4 regions of the Streptomyces sp. NPDC045431 genome follow, and region 2 is predicted to be linked to each of the others. Evidence: riboswitches for the same ligand, from Rfam matches in the RefSeq annotation. Region 2 holds a riboswitch; each other region holds the start of a gene.

The links. Region 2 has a riboswitch for cyclic di-AMP ahead of AB0A69_RS16065 (NlpC/P60 family protein). Riboswitches for the same ligand answer to the same signal wherever they lie in the genome.
Positions count from the first base shown of each region.
Region 1: linked by a shared signal. The riboswitch ahead of AB0A69_RS04615 (LysM peptidoglycan-binding domain-containing M23 family metallopeptidase) and the one ahead of AB0A69_RS16065 (NlpC/P60 family protein) in region 2 are both predicted to bind cyclic di-AMP.
Region 3: linked by a shared signal. The riboswitch ahead of AB0A69_RS33275 (M23 family metallopeptidase) and the one ahead of AB0A69_RS16065 (NlpC/P60 family protein) in region 2 are both predicted to bind cyclic di-AMP.
Region 4: linked by a shared signal. The riboswitch ahead of AB0A69_RS26695 (M23 family metallopeptidase) and the one ahead of AB0A69_RS16065 (NlpC/P60 family protein) in region 2 are both predicted to bind cyclic di-AMP.

Region 1 covers NZ_JBEZAQ010000002.1:54,568-58,467, reverse strand. Annotated here, with positions in the region: gene AB0A69_RS04635 (aspartate aminotransferase family protein) at 1-377, shown strand, start outside; gene AB0A69_RS04630 (helix-turn-helix domain-containing protein) at 438-1,070, shown strand; gene AB0A69_RS04625 (DUF6126 family protein) at 1,096-1,212, shown strand; gene AB0A69_RS04620 (tyrosine-protein phosphatase) at 1,237-2,049, opposite strand; cyclic di-AMP (ydaO/yuaA leader) riboswitch at 2,475-2,633, shown strand; gene AB0A69_RS04615 (LysM peptidoglycan-binding domain-containing M23 family metallopeptidase) at 2,638-3,543, shown strand; gene AB0A69_RS04610 (SGNH/GDSL hydrolase family protein) at 3,713-3,900, shown strand, end outside.
Region 2 covers NZ_JBEZAQ010000006.1:135,812-139,711, reverse strand. Annotated here, with positions in the region: gene AB0A69_RS16075 (NlpC/P60 family protein) at 1-185, opposite strand, end outside; gene AB0A69_RS16070 (hypothetical protein) at 477-830, shown strand; gene AB0A69_RS16065 (NlpC/P60 family protein) at 886-1,881, opposite strand; cyclic di-AMP (ydaO/yuaA leader) riboswitch at 1,880-2,036, opposite strand; gene pcrA (DNA helicase PcrA) at 2,235-3,900, shown strand, end outside.
Region 3 covers NZ_JBEZAQ010000034.1:16,472-20,371, reverse strand. Annotated here, with positions in the region: gene AB0A69_RS33290 (carboxymuconolactone decarboxylase family protein) at 1-260, shown strand, start outside; tRNA gene AB0A69_RS33285 (tRNA-Met) at 382-455, shown strand; gene AB0A69_RS33280 (PP2C family protein-serine/threonine phosphatase) at 687-1,748, shown strand; cyclic di-AMP (ydaO/yuaA leader) riboswitch at 1,976-2,111, shown strand; gene AB0A69_RS33275 (M23 family metallopeptidase) at 2,123-3,298, shown strand; gene AB0A69_RS33270 (PrsW family intramembrane metalloprotease) at 3,487-3,900, opposite strand, start outside.
Region 4 covers NZ_JBEZAQ010000016.1:94,792-98,691, reverse strand. Annotated here, with positions in the region: gene AB0A69_RS26710 (GNAT family N-acetyltransferase) at 1-500, opposite strand, end outside; gene AB0A69_RS26705 (HPr family phosphocarrier protein) at 632-913, shown strand; gene AB0A69_RS26700 (GntR family transcriptional regulator) at 1,035-1,700, opposite strand; gene AB0A69_RS26695 (M23 family metallopeptidase) at 1,904-2,686, opposite strand; cyclic di-AMP (ydaO/yuaA leader) riboswitch at 2,699-2,865, opposite strand; gene AB0A69_RS26690 (pitrilysin family protein) at 3,094-3,900, opposite strand, start outside.

The DNA.
Region 1 (3,900 bases), on a different contig from region 2:
CCCGGCTCTCGGCGCTGGTGGACCGCTACGAGCTGCTGCACGACGTACGCGGCCGGGGCCTGATGATCGGCCTGGAGTTCGGCCGCCCGTCCTCGCTGGGCCTGCGCAGCCGCTGGACCATGCTCCAGGCTGCCCGCAAGGGGCTGTTCGCCCAGATGGTCGTCGTCCCGCTGCTCCAGCGCCACCGGATCCTCACGCAGGTCTCCGGGGACCGCCTGGAGGTGATCAAGCTGATTCCGCCGCTGATCATCGGGGAGCGGGAGGTGGACCGGTTCGTGGCCGCCTTCACCGCCGTCATGGACGAGGCCCATGCGGGCGGCGGCCTGATGTGGGACTTCGGCAAGACGCTGATGAAGCAGGCGGTCGCCAACCGCTGATCTTTTTGCCTCCGAGGCAAGAAAATTGCCTCTCGGGTCTCTTCCTGGCGCAATGGGGGCATGACCACCCCTGCCGGGGCTCCGTCCCCGGAACCGGAAGACCGGAGCGAGCCGCTGCCGGACGTCGCGCCCCGGCTGCGCGAGCTGCGCCGCCGCCGCGGCCTCACCCTGGAGTCCGCGGCCCGGCGCGCGGACCTGTCACCCGCGCACCTCTCCCGCCTGGAGACCGGTCGGCGCCAGCCCTCGCTGCCCATGCTCCTCGGCCTCGCCCGTGTCTACGGTACGACGGTGTCCGAGCTGCTCGGCGAGGTGCCGCCGGAGCGCGACCCGATCGTCCGCGCCGGGCGCGCCGAGCCCGTGGAGGCGGACGGCTGGACGTACCACCAGGCCGGCGGCGCGGGCCGCGCCCTGCAGGCCCTGCGCGTGGAGGTGCCGTACGCCGCCGGGCAGAGCGATCTCGTACGCGTCCACCCGGGGGAGGAGTGGCTGTACGTCCTCACCGGCCGGGTACGGCTCGTGCTCGGTGACGTGGTCCACGTCCTGGACCCCGGCGACAGCGCGCATTTCGACTCGCTGACCCCGCACCGCATCGCCGCGGCCGGCCGCCGCGGCGCCGAGCTGCTCTTCGTGCACACGCTGCTGCGGAGCGCCGCGGCAGACCTGTGCCTCGGCGGCACCGGCACCCACCGCTGACGGACCCCCGGAGAGGGAGAACCCCATGTCCTACGAAGTGAAGTTCCCGCGCGGGCTCGTCATCCGGCTCTTCGCCTACCTGGTGGCGGGCCACCTCTTCGCGGCGTTCCTGTACCTGCTCTTCGCGCTGGGCACCGGCTGACGGCGGCCCGCCCGGGCCCGGGGCTCAGCCCGCGTCGACGAGCCGCTCGCGCAGCCGCTCCCGCGTCTCGGGCGCCAGCTTCAGGCCCTCGGAGAGGTACCGCTCGGTCGTGCCCCAGGTCTCCTCGATCGTCGCGAAGGCCGCCCCCAGGTACTCCAGGCGCGCGTCGAAGAGCGGGCTGAGCAGCTCCATCACCTCGGGCGACATACCGGCCGGGGAGCTGTCGCTGCGGTGCACCTTGTAGCGGCGGTGCGGGTCGTTGGACTTGAGGTAGTCCGCCTCGATGGCCTCCCGCTCCACGCCGACCGCGAGCAGCGTCACCGCGATCGACAGCCCCGCCCGGTCCTTGCCCGCCGCGCAGTGCATCAGCGCCGGGACGCTGTCCTCGGCGAGGGCGTGCAGCACACGGCTGTGCTCCGCCGTGCGCTCCTTGATGATCATGCGGTACGACTCGGACATCCGCGCCGCCGCCTGGCCGTCCGCGAGGATCGAGCGCAGCTGGTCGAGGTCGCCGTCACGGACCATCCGCCAGAACTCGGCGCCGTCGGCCGGGTCGGTGAGCGGGATGTTCACGTTCCGGACGCCGGGGAGCTCGATGTCCGGGCCTTCGAGCTTCTGGTCGGCGGCGTTGCGGAAGTCGAAGATCGTGTGCAGCCCGAGGGAGCCGAGGAACGCCGCGTCCTCACCGGTGGCGTGCGCCAGGTGGCCGCTGCGGTAGAGCCGCCCGTGCCGGACGCGGAGCCCGTCCACCGTCGGCAGCCCGCCCACGTCCCGGAAATTACGCACACCGGACAGATCGGGCTCGCTCGACGGGGCCTGCGGCACCTGCTGCGTCACGGGGACTCCTCCGCGTCTGACGTCGGCGCCGGCCGCCGACGATGTCGCGATCCGACGATACGACATTGGGTTCCCGGGGCAATCATCCGCGCGGCCGTGGCCGCGGCCGCCGCGACGGCTCGTCGAGGTATGACGCTTCTGTCCGTATTGGGGCGTTCGGCATAACCTGCCCCGATAGCAAGGGAGATGGGTCTCGGCACGTGAGCAGCGTCATAAAAGTGACCGTCCGTGGCCGGGCTTCTTCCACAATTCCCCTGCACCCAGCGGGAATTCATGATCCGTAATCCACGGAGGGTGACCGGTATTCCGTAGCGGTACGGCGCAAAGGAATGCACGAGGGAAAGCGGCGGCTTGTTCGCGCCGACCCGGCTGTCCTACGGTCACCGCAATCCGGCCGGACCGCCGAATCCTGCCGCCGGCCCGGAATTCAGCACCCACCCACGTGTGGCAGGAGCGGGGGACCCAAGGTAAGTCCGCCGAGCCCGGAATTCCGGGACCGGCTCGGGGTTAAGTCGCGTCACCACGCGGCCGGGCATCTCCAGCCCGAACCCGACAGCTCACCTCGCAGGCGCCGGAGAGGAATTCGCCATGCCCGCCAAGGGTAAGCACCGCCGTCCCAAGTCCAGCACGCTCACGCGTGGTTTCGTCGCCGCCAGCACCGGTGGCGCGGCCATCGCCCTCCCGCTGCTCGGCGCCACCGGTGCGCACGCCGCGGAGCAGAGCGCCGCGCCGGCGACCGCTCCGCAGCAGGTCGTCGCCGCCGCGCAGACCACCCAGGCCGCCGCCAAGCCCGCGCCCCGTACGTACACCGTGGTCGCCGGCGACTACCTCGCCAAGATCGCCCACAACAAGAACGTCAAGGGCGGCTGGCAGAAGCTGTACAAGGACAACCGCGAGGTCATCGGCGAGGACCCGTCGCTGATCCTGCCGGGCATGGAGCTCACCCTCGGCGCCAAGGCCGCCCCGGCCAAGGCGAAGCCGAAGGCCGACGAGGACCGCAGTGAGGCCCGCGCCTCCCGCTCCGCCGCCAAGCCCCAGGCCCCGGCGGCCAAGGCCGCCCCGGCGCAGTCCGCCCCGAAGAGCAGCGCCTCGGGCTTCACCGCCCCGGTCGACTCCTCGATCACCACCCCCTACCGCGCCTCCGGCTCCATGTGGTCCTCCGGCTACCACACCGGTGTCGACTTCGCGGCCTCCTCCGGCACCAGCGTCAAGGCCGTCGGCCCCGGCACCGTCGTCTCGGCCGGCTGGAGCGGCTCGTACGGCAACGAGGTCGTCATCAAGCACACCGACGGCACCTACTCGCAGTACGCCCACCTCTCCCAGCTCTCCGTCTCCTCCGGCCAGAGCGTGAGCGGCGGCCAGCAGATCGGCCTCTCCGGCTCCACCGGCAACTCCACCGGCCCGCACCTGCACTTCGAGATCCGCACCAGCCCCAGCTACGGCTCGGACATCGACCCGCTGGCGTACCTGCGCCAGCACGGCGTCTCGATCTGACGCACCGTCGGCACACCGCCGATCCCGCCCCGCCCGGCACCGTGCCCCACGGTGTCGGGCGGCGGCGTATTCCGGCTTGGGTGAATCTTGACCGGTGGCGTATCTCACGCTACGTCAACCCCTCCTTACGGTCGCGTAGGTCACATGGAAGGAGGCAGGATGTGCTCCCGTGGCAGACGATTCGACCTTCAGAGACAGTGGCGTATTCGGGTCGTACGTGGCGATCGGTGACAGCTTCACCGAAGGCGTCGGAGACCCCGGACCCGACGGGACGTTCGTCGGCTGGGCCGACCGCCTGGCGGTGCTGCTCGCCGACCGGCTGCCCGAGCCCGACGACTTCCGGTACGCGAACCTCGC
Region 2 (3,900 bases):
GGCTCCGCGTGCCCGGCGCCGCTGAGGGCGGTGGCGGTCGCCGCCCCGGCGAGGACGAAGCCGACGGCGGTGCGCCCGGCCACCCGCCCGGCCGCAGATCCGTTCAGGGAGCGCTGCCGGGGCTTGCGGTGCTTGCCGTGACCGCCGTCATCGCCGTGCTTCGAAGGTTCTGGGTGAGCTGCCACGAGGGCGGGTCACTTCCCTTCCCTGTCGCGTGTGGGTGGGGTGGCCGGCCGCCGCCCGGGAGTCGGAAGACGGCGGTGGGAGAACCGGCCACCTGGGGGAGGACGCTAAACCCGCCGGTCACGGTGGTGAGGGGGAGTGACCGCAATTGCCCGCAGGTGAGAGTTCGGGAACGGCTTCCGTTGGCGGCGACGCGCCTGGAATCTCTCATTCCGTATCAGCTGTGACCGAGGCGACGAATGAGGCAACCCTGACCGGCGACCGGTGCTATGGCCCCGGTTAGGCTCCGGCCCATGGACGTACTCATCAATGTCTTCGTCGCGCTGCACATCATCGGTATCGGCGCCCTGCTGGGCGGCTTCCTGTCCCAGATGAAGGCGATGGGCGCGGGTACGGCGCGCTTCAGCCCCGGCATGCTGCACGGCGCGCTGACCATGCTGGTGACGGGTGTGGCCCTGGTCGGGCTCAACCAGGCCGACGACCAGACCGTGAACAACATCAAGATCGGCGTGAAGCTGGCGATCCTGGTCGTCATTCTCGGTCTGGTCTACGTCAAGCGGGACGAGGAGACGGTCGACAAGGCGCTGTTCGGCGCCGTGGGCGGCCTCACCGTCGCCAACATCTTCATCGCGACGCTCTGGACCTGATGTGACCTGAGCGGCCCGCTTCCCACGGGCGGGCCGCCCCCCTCAGGCGGGCCCCTCAGGCGGGGCGCACGCAGCCGTACAGCGGCATGGAGTGGACCGCGTCCTCGCGGACGTTCATCCCGGGGCGCGGGGCGTGGATCATCACGCCGTCGCCCTGGTAGACGCCGACGTGGCTGATGTCGTCGTAGAAGAACACCAGGTCGCCGGGGCGCAGCTCGTCCATGGAGACGCGCGTGCCGACGCGGGCCTGCTCCCAGGTGGTCCGCGGCAGGTCGACGCCCGCCGCCTTCCAGGCCGCCTGGGTCAGGCCGGAGCAGTCGTACGAGCTCGGGCCGGCCGCGCCCCAGACGTACGGCTTGCCGAGCTGGGCGCGGGCGAAGGCCAGCACCTTGTCCGCTTCGGCCGCGGTGCGGTCGGGCCCGTGACCGGTTCCGTTCTCGGTCCCGCGGGCTTCCGGCCCGTACGCCGGGGCCTCCGCCCGCGTCCCGGTCGGCGTCCCGGTCGGCGTCTCGCTCAGCGTCTCCGTCCGCGTCTCCTCCCGCGCCAGCAGGGCGTGCGCCTCCGCGAGCTTGCGCTGCACCGTCCGCTTGCCGGCGCGCAGCGCCTCGGGGGTCTTCGCGGGCTCGGCCCGCGGGGCCGGGATCTCCGCCTTCCACGCCTCGGCGGCCTCGACGGCATCGTTGTCGGGCCTCGCGGTCGGCTCCGCCTCGATGTGCGGGACGTACGGGCTGGGCGGGGCGGGCTCGACGGGCTGGGCCGGCCGCACGGGCTGGGCCGGCGGGGCGGGCCGCACGGGCTGGGCGTACCGCTGCGCCTGCGTACCCGTGCCTCCGGCCTGCCGGTAGAGGTCGTCGATCTTCCTCTGCACCTCCTCCACCGTCGGCCGGCCCGGCGCGGCCTCGGCCGACTGGGCGGACAGCAGGGTCGTGACCGAGGCGATGGCGGCCGTCGTGACCCCGACGGCGGGGGAATTCGTACCGAACGTGCCAAACGAACCGAACGTGCGGGTGGTGCTGCTGCGCGGCTTGCGATGCGACGCCAAGGCCGGCATCTCCTTCCGTAGACCGCCTACCGGGTCAACCGGCGGGTTCGGGCGAACGGAAGGTGCCCTACGGCCTGCGGAAGCGGCCGATTCACCCCATGGTGCATGGTGGGTCCCCGGTTCCAACTCCCGTGCGGGGAGAGTGGATTCGGCGTGGGCGGTCCGATCGGCGTGGTTCGCCGATGAGGGAACGGTCCGCTTGTGCGGCACGCTAGCCAACGTGTGGTGGTGCTGTGAAGGATGATGTTCGATATGCCGGATACATTTTCGTGACCTTTACGCGGTGCTTATGTGTCATCGCGCTCTGCGACGAAGTCTGTTCGGCCCCGACTGTCAGTGGGGCGGCCTAGACTCGATAGGCGATGAGCAGCCTCTTTGACGACAGCTTCCTGGCGGACCTGCGGAACCACACCTCCGAGGAACCGCCGCCGCCCCCCGAGGACGCCGAGGGCCACGCCCCGGCCCCGGAGGAGGTCCCGCACGACCTCTTCGGGGACCGCTTCGACGTGCCCCCGGCCCGGGACGCGTACCACCGCGACGGTGCGCCGCGCACCGTCGTGGACCCCGCCGCGCTGCTGGAGGGGCTGAACGACCAGCAGCGCGCCGCCGTCGTCCACACCGGCTCGCCGCTGCTCATCGTGGCCGGTGCGGGCTCCGGCAAGACCCGGGTGCTCACCCACCGCATCGCCCACCTGCTGGCCACCCGGCACGTCCACCCGGGCCAGATACTGGCGATCACCTTCACCAACAAGGCCGCCGGCGAGATGAAGGAGCGCGTCGAGCAGCTCGTCGGCCCGCGCGCCAACGCCATGTGGGTGATGACCTTCCACAGTGCGTGCGTCCGCATCCTGCGCCGAGAGTCGAAGAGGCTCGGCTTCACGTCGTCCTTCTCGATCTACGACGCCGCCGACTCCAAGCGGCTCATGGCGCTGGTCTGCCGCGACCTGGACCTCGACCCGAAGAAGTTCCCGCCGAAGTCCTTCAGCGCCAAGATCTCCAACCTCAAGAACGAGCTGATCGACGAGGAGACCTTCGCCGACCAGGCCGCCGACGGTTTCGAGAAGACGCTCGCCGAGGCGTACCGGATGTACCAGGCGCGGCTGCGCGAGGCCAACGCCCTGGACTTCGACGACATCATCATGACGACGGTCCACCTGCTCCAGGCGTTCCCGGACGTCGCCGAGCACTACCGCCGCCGCTTCCGCCACGTCCTCGTCGACGAGTACCAGGACACCAACCACGCCCAGTACACGCTCGTACGCGAACTGGTGGGGACGGGTTACGACGACCTCGCCCCGGCCGAGTTGTGCGTCGTCGGTGACGCCGACCAGTCGATCTACGCCTTCCGCGGCGCCACCATCCGCAACATCCTCCAGTTCGAGGAGGACTACCCGGACGCGACGACGATCCTGCTGGAGCAGAACTACCGCTCCACCCAGACCATCCTCTCCGCGGCCAACGCCGTGATCGAGCGCAATGAGAGCCGCCGCCCCAAGAACCTGTGGACGAACGCCGGCCCCGGCTCGCGCATCACCGGGTACGTCGCGGACACCGAGCACGACGAGGCGCAGTTCGTCGCCGACGAGATCGACCGGCTGACGGACGCGGGCGAGGCGAAGGCCGGCGACGTCGCGATCTTCTACCGGACGAACGCCCAGTCCCGCGTCTTCGAGGAGATCTTCATCCGCGTCGGCCTGCCGTACAAGGTCGTCGGCGGCGTCCGCTTCTACGAGCGCAAGGAGGTCCGGGACGTCCTGGCGTATCTGCGCGTGCTGGCGAACCCGGAGGACAGCGTCCCGCTGCGCCGCATCCTCAACGTGCCCAAGCGGGGCATCGGCGACCGCGCCGAGGCGATGATCGAGGCGCTGGCCCTCCGCGAGAAGATCACCTTCCCGCAGGCGCTGCGCCGCGTCGACGAGGCGTACGGCATGGCGGCGCGCTCCGCGAACGCCGTGAAGCGCTTCAACACGCTCCTCGACGAGCTGCGCACCATCGCCGAATCCGGCGCCGGTCCGGCCGTGGTCCTGG
Region 3 (3,900 bases), on a different contig from region 2:
CCGGCGAGAGCGAGGAGCGGCTGCACATGGTCGCCGTCTGGCGGGACGCGGCGCACTTCTTCACCGAGCGGGAGCGGGCCGCCCTCGCCCTGACCGAGGCCGTCACGCTGGTCGCGGCCGGGGGCGTGCCGGACGAGGTGTACGCGCGCGCCGCCGCCCACTTCGAGGAGGGCGAGCTCGGGCGGCTGCTCGCGCTGATCTTCACCATCAACACCTGGAACCGCATCGCGATCAGCACCGCGAAGGTGCCGGGTGCGTGAGGGTGCCGGCTGCGTCGCCCGAGGGTGTCGGCTGCGGCCGTCGCGGGAGGCCGGTCGCGGGAGGCCGGTCGCGTAAATGGAGATGATCTTGCTCCGCATGGCGTAAGGTGGTGTTCACCGACGCGGGGTGGAGCAGCTCGGTAGCTCGCTGGGCTCATAACCCAGAGGTCGCAGGTTCAAATCCTGTCCCCGCTACTGATGACGAAGGCCCGGTGCCACAAGGCACCGGGCCTTCGTCGTATGTGCATGTCGTACGCCCTGGTCGCCCGGTCGGCCGATGGCGGGGCGTCGTGCGGCGCGGCTCCGGACGGCGTGCGCGCGGCCCGCCTACCGTCCGTAACCGTGGGCGACAACGGCGACAGGACCTGGAGTCGGAGCGCGCGGCGCGCGAAGGTGCGCCGCTTCCTCCGGGTGGTGCCCGTCCTGATGATCGTCGGCGGGGTGGTGTTCGACCTGCTGACGCCGCCCCGGTTCACGGCCGTGCCGCTGTTCACCGCCGCCCCGCTCGTCGCCGCGCCGTTCTTCACCGCGCGGATCACGCTGGTGGCCGGGACCGCCGCCCTTCTGGCGCTGGCCGGACTGCGCCTCCACAGCGGCACCCTGGACGAGGCGCCGTCCGTCACCGAGCTCGTCACCCTGGCCACGGTCTCGGCGTTCGCGCTGATGATCAACCGGGTCGTGCGGCGCAGCGATGAGCGGCTCGCCTCCGCCCGCGGCATCGCCGAGTCCGCCCAGCGCGCCGTGCTGCCGACGCCGGCCGAGCGGATCGGTGGCCTGCGGGTGGCGGCGCGGTACGAGGCGGCGCAGGCGGACGCGTTCATCGGGGGCGACCTCTACGCCGTGCAGGACACGCCCTACGGGGTGCGGCTGGTGGTCGGGGACGTACGGGGGAAGGGGATGGGCGCCGTCGAGGCGGTGGCGGTCGTGCTCGGGGCGTTCCGGGAGGCGGCCGAGCAGGAGAGCTCGCTGGAGGGGGTGTCGCAGCGGCTGGAGCGGGCGCTCGCGCGGGAGGGGACCCGGCGTGACGGGCTCGACGCCTTCGAGGGCTTCACCACCGCCGTCCTGGCCGAGGTGGCGCGCGGCGACGCGGTGGTGCGGCTGGTCAACCGCGGCCACCCGGAGCCGCTGATGCTGTACGCCGACGGGGGCCTGAAGCGGCTGGAGCCGACCGAGCCCGCGCTGCCGCTCGGGATGGTGGACCTGGGGCCGTGGCCCGACCGCGCGGACGAGGTGCCGTTCCCGCCCGGGGCGACGCTGCTCTTCTACACGGACGGGCTCTCCGAGGCGCGGGACGCGGGCGGGGCCTTCTACGAGCCGGCGGAGTGGCTGGCGGGGCGGAGCTTCGCGGGGCCGGGGGAGCTGCTGGACGCCCTGGTCGAGGACGTACGGCGGCATACGGGGGGCGGGGGGACGACCGACGACCTCGCGCTGCTCGCGGTGACCAAGCCCCAGGGGCAGCGGGCCGGGACGGTCCCGCACGGAGGGTGATCGGCGTGGAGCGCTCCGCATAACAGTTGACGAACCGTCAGGAAGTGTGGTGAGGCCCACGGGGCGTGAGGGGCAGTCAACTTGGCTGCTAATGCCCGTTTGTGGGGCGGTATGCCAGGGGCTAAGTAGTTAATGATCAGTAGGAACAGCTTGGAAACACGGCCCCGCGTCTATTAACGTTCGATAACGCAGCGCGGTCGTCCCAGCCGACGCAAGAGCGACGGCACCGTGCGCGCGCGCCGAATTCCGCAAGGGAACCGGGGAACCACCACCTTGGGGTGAATCGGGCCGCATCGCGGCCTGAAGGAGACCTTCCTGCTCCGAACCCGTCAGCTAACCCGGTAGGCGAGAAGGAAGGAAAGGAGTGCGCCCCCGTGGCGTCCAACAGGCCTGCCCCCGAAGCGCCGTCTGCCCCATCGGCCTCCCCGGCCCCTCATTTCGTCGATGCCTTCGGTCCGGGCCCCGGTTCCGGTTCCCCCGCTGAGAGTCAGGGTCAGTGGGAGGAGTGGAACCCCACCGAGGACACCGTCCGTCCCGTCCGCGGCCGCCATCGCGTGGTCAAGCAGCGCGGCGGGCTGGCCCGTAGCTCCACCGTCCTGGGTGTGGGCGTCATCGCGGCCGTCGGCGCGGGCGGGATGGCCACCGCGCAGGACAAGCCGCCGGTCTCCATATCCCTGCCCGACCTGCCCGGTGCGATAGCCGACAGCCTCCCGGACGCCGAGTCCATGCCGGGCATCGGCTCCCTGCTCTCCGACGACGGCGCCGATGACGGTGCGGACGGGTCCGACGGATCCGGCGCCTCCGCCGACGCCCAGCCGGCCGCCGCGCCGCTGACCACCGGGTCCTCCGCCGCCGAAGGGTCCGCCGGGGACCGCGCCGACAGCGGTGCGAGCGCGGGCGAGGCCCTGCGGGCCCGCATCCTCCAGCAGGCCGAGCAGCAGCAGGCGTCCGCGGACGCGGCGGCGAAGCTCGCGGCCGAGAAGGAGGCCGCCGAGCAGGCGGCCGCCGCGGCCAAGGCCCAGCAGACCGCCGCCGAGAAGGAGGCCGCCGCCGAGGCGAAGGCCAAGGCGGAGGCGGCGGCGAAGGCCGAGGCCGCCGAGGCCGCCGCGGCGGCCAAGGCGGAGGCCGAGCGCCTGGCCGAGCTCGCCGGCAGCTACGCGCTGCCGACCTCCTCGTACACGATCACCTCCACCTACGGCCAGGCCGGCAACATGTGGTCCTCCGGCTACCACACCGGCCTCGACCTCGCGGCCCCCACCGGCACCCCGGCCAAGGCCGTGCACGGCGGCACCATCAAGTCGGCCGGCTGGTCCGGCTCGTACGGCTACCGGATCGTCCTGGAGCTGGAGGACGGCACCGAGGTCTGGTACTGCCACCTCTCCTCGATGACGGTCGGCGCCGGGCAGAAGGTCGGCACGGGCGAGACCATCGGGCGCGTCGGCGCGACCGGCAATGTGACCGGGCCGCACCTGCACCTGGAAATCCACACGGCGGGCGGCGCCGGCGTGGACCCGCTGGCGTGGCTGCGCGGCAAGGGCCTGACGGTCTGAGGCCCGGCCCGCCCGCCTGAGGCCTGCCACTCCGCTGCCCCCTGCGGCCCGGCCCCCTGAGGCCTGGCAGTCCGCGGCCCGGCCCTGAGGCCCGGCCGCCCCGGCACTCCGGTGGCCCTGGCGTTCCACCCCCCGACGCCAGGGCCGCCGGTCTCCCTGTTCGGTCCGCCGCGCCCGCGCAACGCCGCTCAGACCCGGTACGGGTTGTAGCCGTCGTAGTCCCGGTGCGGAGGCGGCACCCACACCCGGCCCGTCGCGCGCGCCGCGTACGTCAGGGCCGGGCCCGCCACCGCCTTGCGCTGCCACAGGTGGTGCAGCAGCTCCTGCTCCCGCGCCACGAAGTCCGGGTCCGCCGCACCCCTGCGGGCCCGGTGGCGCAGGAACGCCAGCGTCGTCGCGAACGCCTCGTACTCGCCGACCGCCCGTGCCGCCGCCGGGCCGAAGGAGCGGGCCGCGTACCCGCGGGCCAGGCCGCGCGCCCGCATGGAGGCCAGCGCCAGCGGCTCGGTGGGCGAGAGCCAGCCGGCCGCCGCGTACGCGGGCAGCTCGCCGGATATGGTGCGCAGCTCGCGCTGGCGGGTCCAGATCACCAGCCAGGTCAT
Region 4 (3,900 bases), on a different contig from region 2:
GCGTCCGTGAAGACCTTGATCATCTTGGTGTTGGCGGGCAGCACCTCCGCCGCGAACCGCCGGATGTCGCGTTCCCGCGCCACCGCCGCGATGTGTTCGAGGAGCGCGGAGGCCACGCCTCTCCCCTGGTGGGCGTCCTGGACGAGGAAGGCGACCTCGGCCTCGTCCGCGGGGGCGCCGGCGGGCAGGCCGCGCTCGTCGATCCGGTCGTAGCGGACGGTCGCGATGAACTCGCCTCCGACGGTCGCGGCGAGGCCCACCCGGTCCACGTAGTCGTGGTGCGTGAAGCGGTGCACGTCCTTGGCGGAGAGGCGGGGGTAGGGTGCGAAAAACCGGTAGTACTTCGACTCGTCGGAGACCTGCTCGTAGAAGCTGACCAGGCGTTCCGCGTCGTCCGGGGTGATGGGCCTGATCCGCGCGGTGCCGCCGTCGCGCAGCACGACATCGGCTTCCCAGTGGTCGGGGTACGCATGTTCCGGCTGATCCGACGGGGTCCGCATGGGCCCAGGTTACGGTGCGGGGCACCGGTCGCGGAGGTGCTGTGGACAGGGCACATTGATCAGGTTCGCATGCACACCGGAGAACATGAGAGAGTGGTCTAGACAACCCCCTGAACTCGAAGGGCAACACCATGGCTGAGCGCCGCGTCAACGTCGGCTGGGCCGAGGGCCTGCACGCCCGCCCCGCCTCCATCTTCGTCCGTGCCGCCACGGCCGCCGGCGTCCCCGTGACGATCGCCAAGGCCGACGGCAACCCGGTGAACGCCGCGTCGATGCTCGCGGTCCTCGGCCTGGGTGCGCAGGGCGGCGAGGAGATCGTGCTCGCGTCGGACGCGGAGGGCGCGGACGCCGCTCTGGACCGCCTGGCGAAGCTGGTCGCCGAAGGGCTCGAGGAGCTTCCCGAGACCGTCTGATCCGTCTCGGATATCTCCGGCGCCTGCCTGATATCGCAGCGGAGCCGTATCGCCCCGGAATTCCCGGGTGATACGGCTCCGCTTTTCGTTTCGGTGAATCTTTCTGTATACGGTCTCGCTGTTAAATGCGGGCGCTCGCCGTGTTGACGCGATGTTGCGGAGTCCTCACACGCAGCCGGTGCGCGCCGAGCGAGCGTTCGGTGTGCAGGGCGGTGAGCGCCCGGGCCCGTTCCGCGTCGCCGCGCGCCACCGCGTCGACGATCGCGCCGTGCTCGGCCCACGCCTCCACGGGCGCCGCCGGCTGCTCGACCGCGTACATCCAGGCGATCTTGTGGCGCAGCTGGGTCAGCAGGGCGGTCAGGCCCGGACTGCCGGAGGCCTGGGCGAGCGTCTCGTGGAACCAGCCGCCGAGCGCCCGCAGGTCCTCCCCCTGACCCCGGCGCGCCCGCTCCTGGCCCAGTCTGACCAGGCCCCGCAACACCTTGAGGTGCGCCTCGGTACGCCGCTGGGCCGCGCGCGCCGCACCGAGCGGCTCCAGCAGCGCCCGGACCTCCAGCAGGTCGGCCGCCTCCTGCTCGGTGGGCTCGGCGACGCACGCCCCGGCGTGGCGGCGGGTGGTGACGAAGCCCTCGGACTCCAGCGTCCGCAGGGCCTCGCGGACCGGGACGCGGGAGACGCCGTAGCGGCGCGCCAGCTGCTCCTCGGTGAGGCGGGCGCCGCGCGGGAAGACGCCGGAGACGATGTCGTCGCGAATCGCCGTGCATACCGAGTGCGCGGGAATGCGCATACCGAACCTCCGACGTAATGCGCGCGAAACAGCGTGCGTCCGACCGATGTGACGAGTGTTCAGCGACTCTATGACAACGGGACTGAATTTCCGATGCCCGGTCGAAATCCATGGATATCTTTTGGCCAATGGCCGCACGAAGCCGCACGAAGAAGGCCCCGGCTCGGATGGGGAGCCGGGGCCTTCTTCGCGGAATGTGCGGGTCAGACGTTGACGCCGTGCGAGCGCAGGTACGCGACCGGGTCGATGTCCGAGCCGTACTCGGCGCTCGTGCGGGCCTCGAAGTGGAGGTGCGGACCGGAGGAGTTGCCGGTGGAGCCGGAGAGGCCGATCTGCTGGCCGGGCATGACCCGCTCGCCGACCGAGACGCTGACGGAGGAGAGGTGGCCGTACTGCGTGTACATGCCGTCCGCCATCCGGATCACCACGTTGTTGCCGTACGCGCCGCCCCAGCCCGCCTCGACGACGGTGCCCAGGCCCACGGCGACGACCGTGGAGCCGGAGGCGGCGTGGAAGTCGACGCCGGTGTGGCTGCCGGAGGACCACATGGCGCCGCCGGTCTGGTAGCCGGTGCTGACGTACGAACCGGCGACCGGGAGCGTGAAGGAGTTCAGGCGCTTGCGCTCGGCCTCGCGGGCGGCGCGCTCCTCCGCCTCGCGGGCGGCCTTGACGCGGGCCTCGGCCTTGCGCTTGGCCTCGGCTTCGGCCTCGGCCTGGGCGGCGGCGCGGGCGGCGGCCTCCTCGGCCTCACGCTCCTGCGCCTCGGCCTGGGCGTCCACGCTCTCGGCGAGCGTGTCGGTGATGACCGCCTGGTTGAGGCCGGTGTCCTCCAGTGCGCGGACGTCCGCGTCGGCGGCGAGCGCCGGGGAAGCGAGGGTTCCGATGACGCCGGTGGTGGCGATGGCCGCCACGCCGGCGACGTGTGCGCTCTTACGGCTCAGGCGGCTCGGGGCACGGTGCTTCCCGGTGGCACGGGTGAACGCCATTCGGTGGCTGATCCTTTCCTTCCTTCTCGCCTACCGGGTTAGCTGACGGGTTCGGAGCAGGAAGGTCTCCTACGGACCCCTCCGCACGGATGCGAAGGCGTCCGATTCACCCCAGGGACTTCGTGTGGGTCCCCGGCTCCCCGGGCTCGCGCCCGATGGGGATTCGGCGATGGCTGCCCGGTGCCGCGGATGCGGCGGGTACGGCGGGCGGACAGCGCATCAGACGCTAAGCGGCTGATCTTTCAATCACCAAACGGACACGGTTTTTTGTAGCGCACGCCACAGGGCAGACACGTAACCTCCGCAACAAAACGGACATGCGGCGGACCGGGGAACAGACAGCGGAACCCCGGCATCCGCATGGATGCCGGGGTTCCGCTGGTGACGCGCGGCCGATCCGCCGTCAATCAGCCGCTGACGACGCTGACTTCGCCGATACCGAGCGCCTCGACCGGCTCCTTGATCTGCGCGGCGTCGCCGACGAGCACCGTGACGAGACGGTCCACCGGGAAGGCGCTGACGACCGCGGCCGTGGCCTCCACCGTCCCGGTCTCGGCCAGGCGGGCGTACAACCGCGCCTGGAAGTCGTCCGGGAGGTGCTGCTCGACCTGGTCGGCGAGGGTGCCCGCGACCGAGGCCGCCGTCTCGTACTTGAGCGGGGCGACGCCCACGAGGTTCTGCACGGCGACGTCCCGCTCGGCGTCGGTCAGGCCCTCGGCGGCGAGGGTGCGCAGCACCTTCCACAGGTCGTCGAGCGCCGGGCCGGTGTTGGGGGTGTCGACGGAGCCGCTGATGGCGAGCATCGAGGCGCCGTTGCCCTCGGGACCGGAGCGGAGCACCTGGCCGAAGGCCCGTACGCCGTAGGTGTAGCCCTTCTCCTCACGCAGGACGCGGTCCAGGCGCGAGGTCAGGGTGCCGCCCAGGCAGTAGGTGCCGAGCACCTGGGCCGGCCAGACGCGGTCGTGCCGGTCGGAGCCGATGCGGCCGATCAGCAGCTGCGTCTGCACGGCGCCGGGGCGGTCGACGATGACGACGCGGCCCGTGTCGTCGGCCGTGACGGGCGGTACGGGGCGGGGCTCGGCGGTGTCGCCGGTCCAGGCGCCGAGGGTGTCGGCGAGCACCGCGTCGAGGTCGACGTCCGTGAGGTCGCCGACGACGATCGCGGTGGCCGTGGCGGGCCGGACATGGGCCTCGTAGAAGGCCCGTACGGCCGC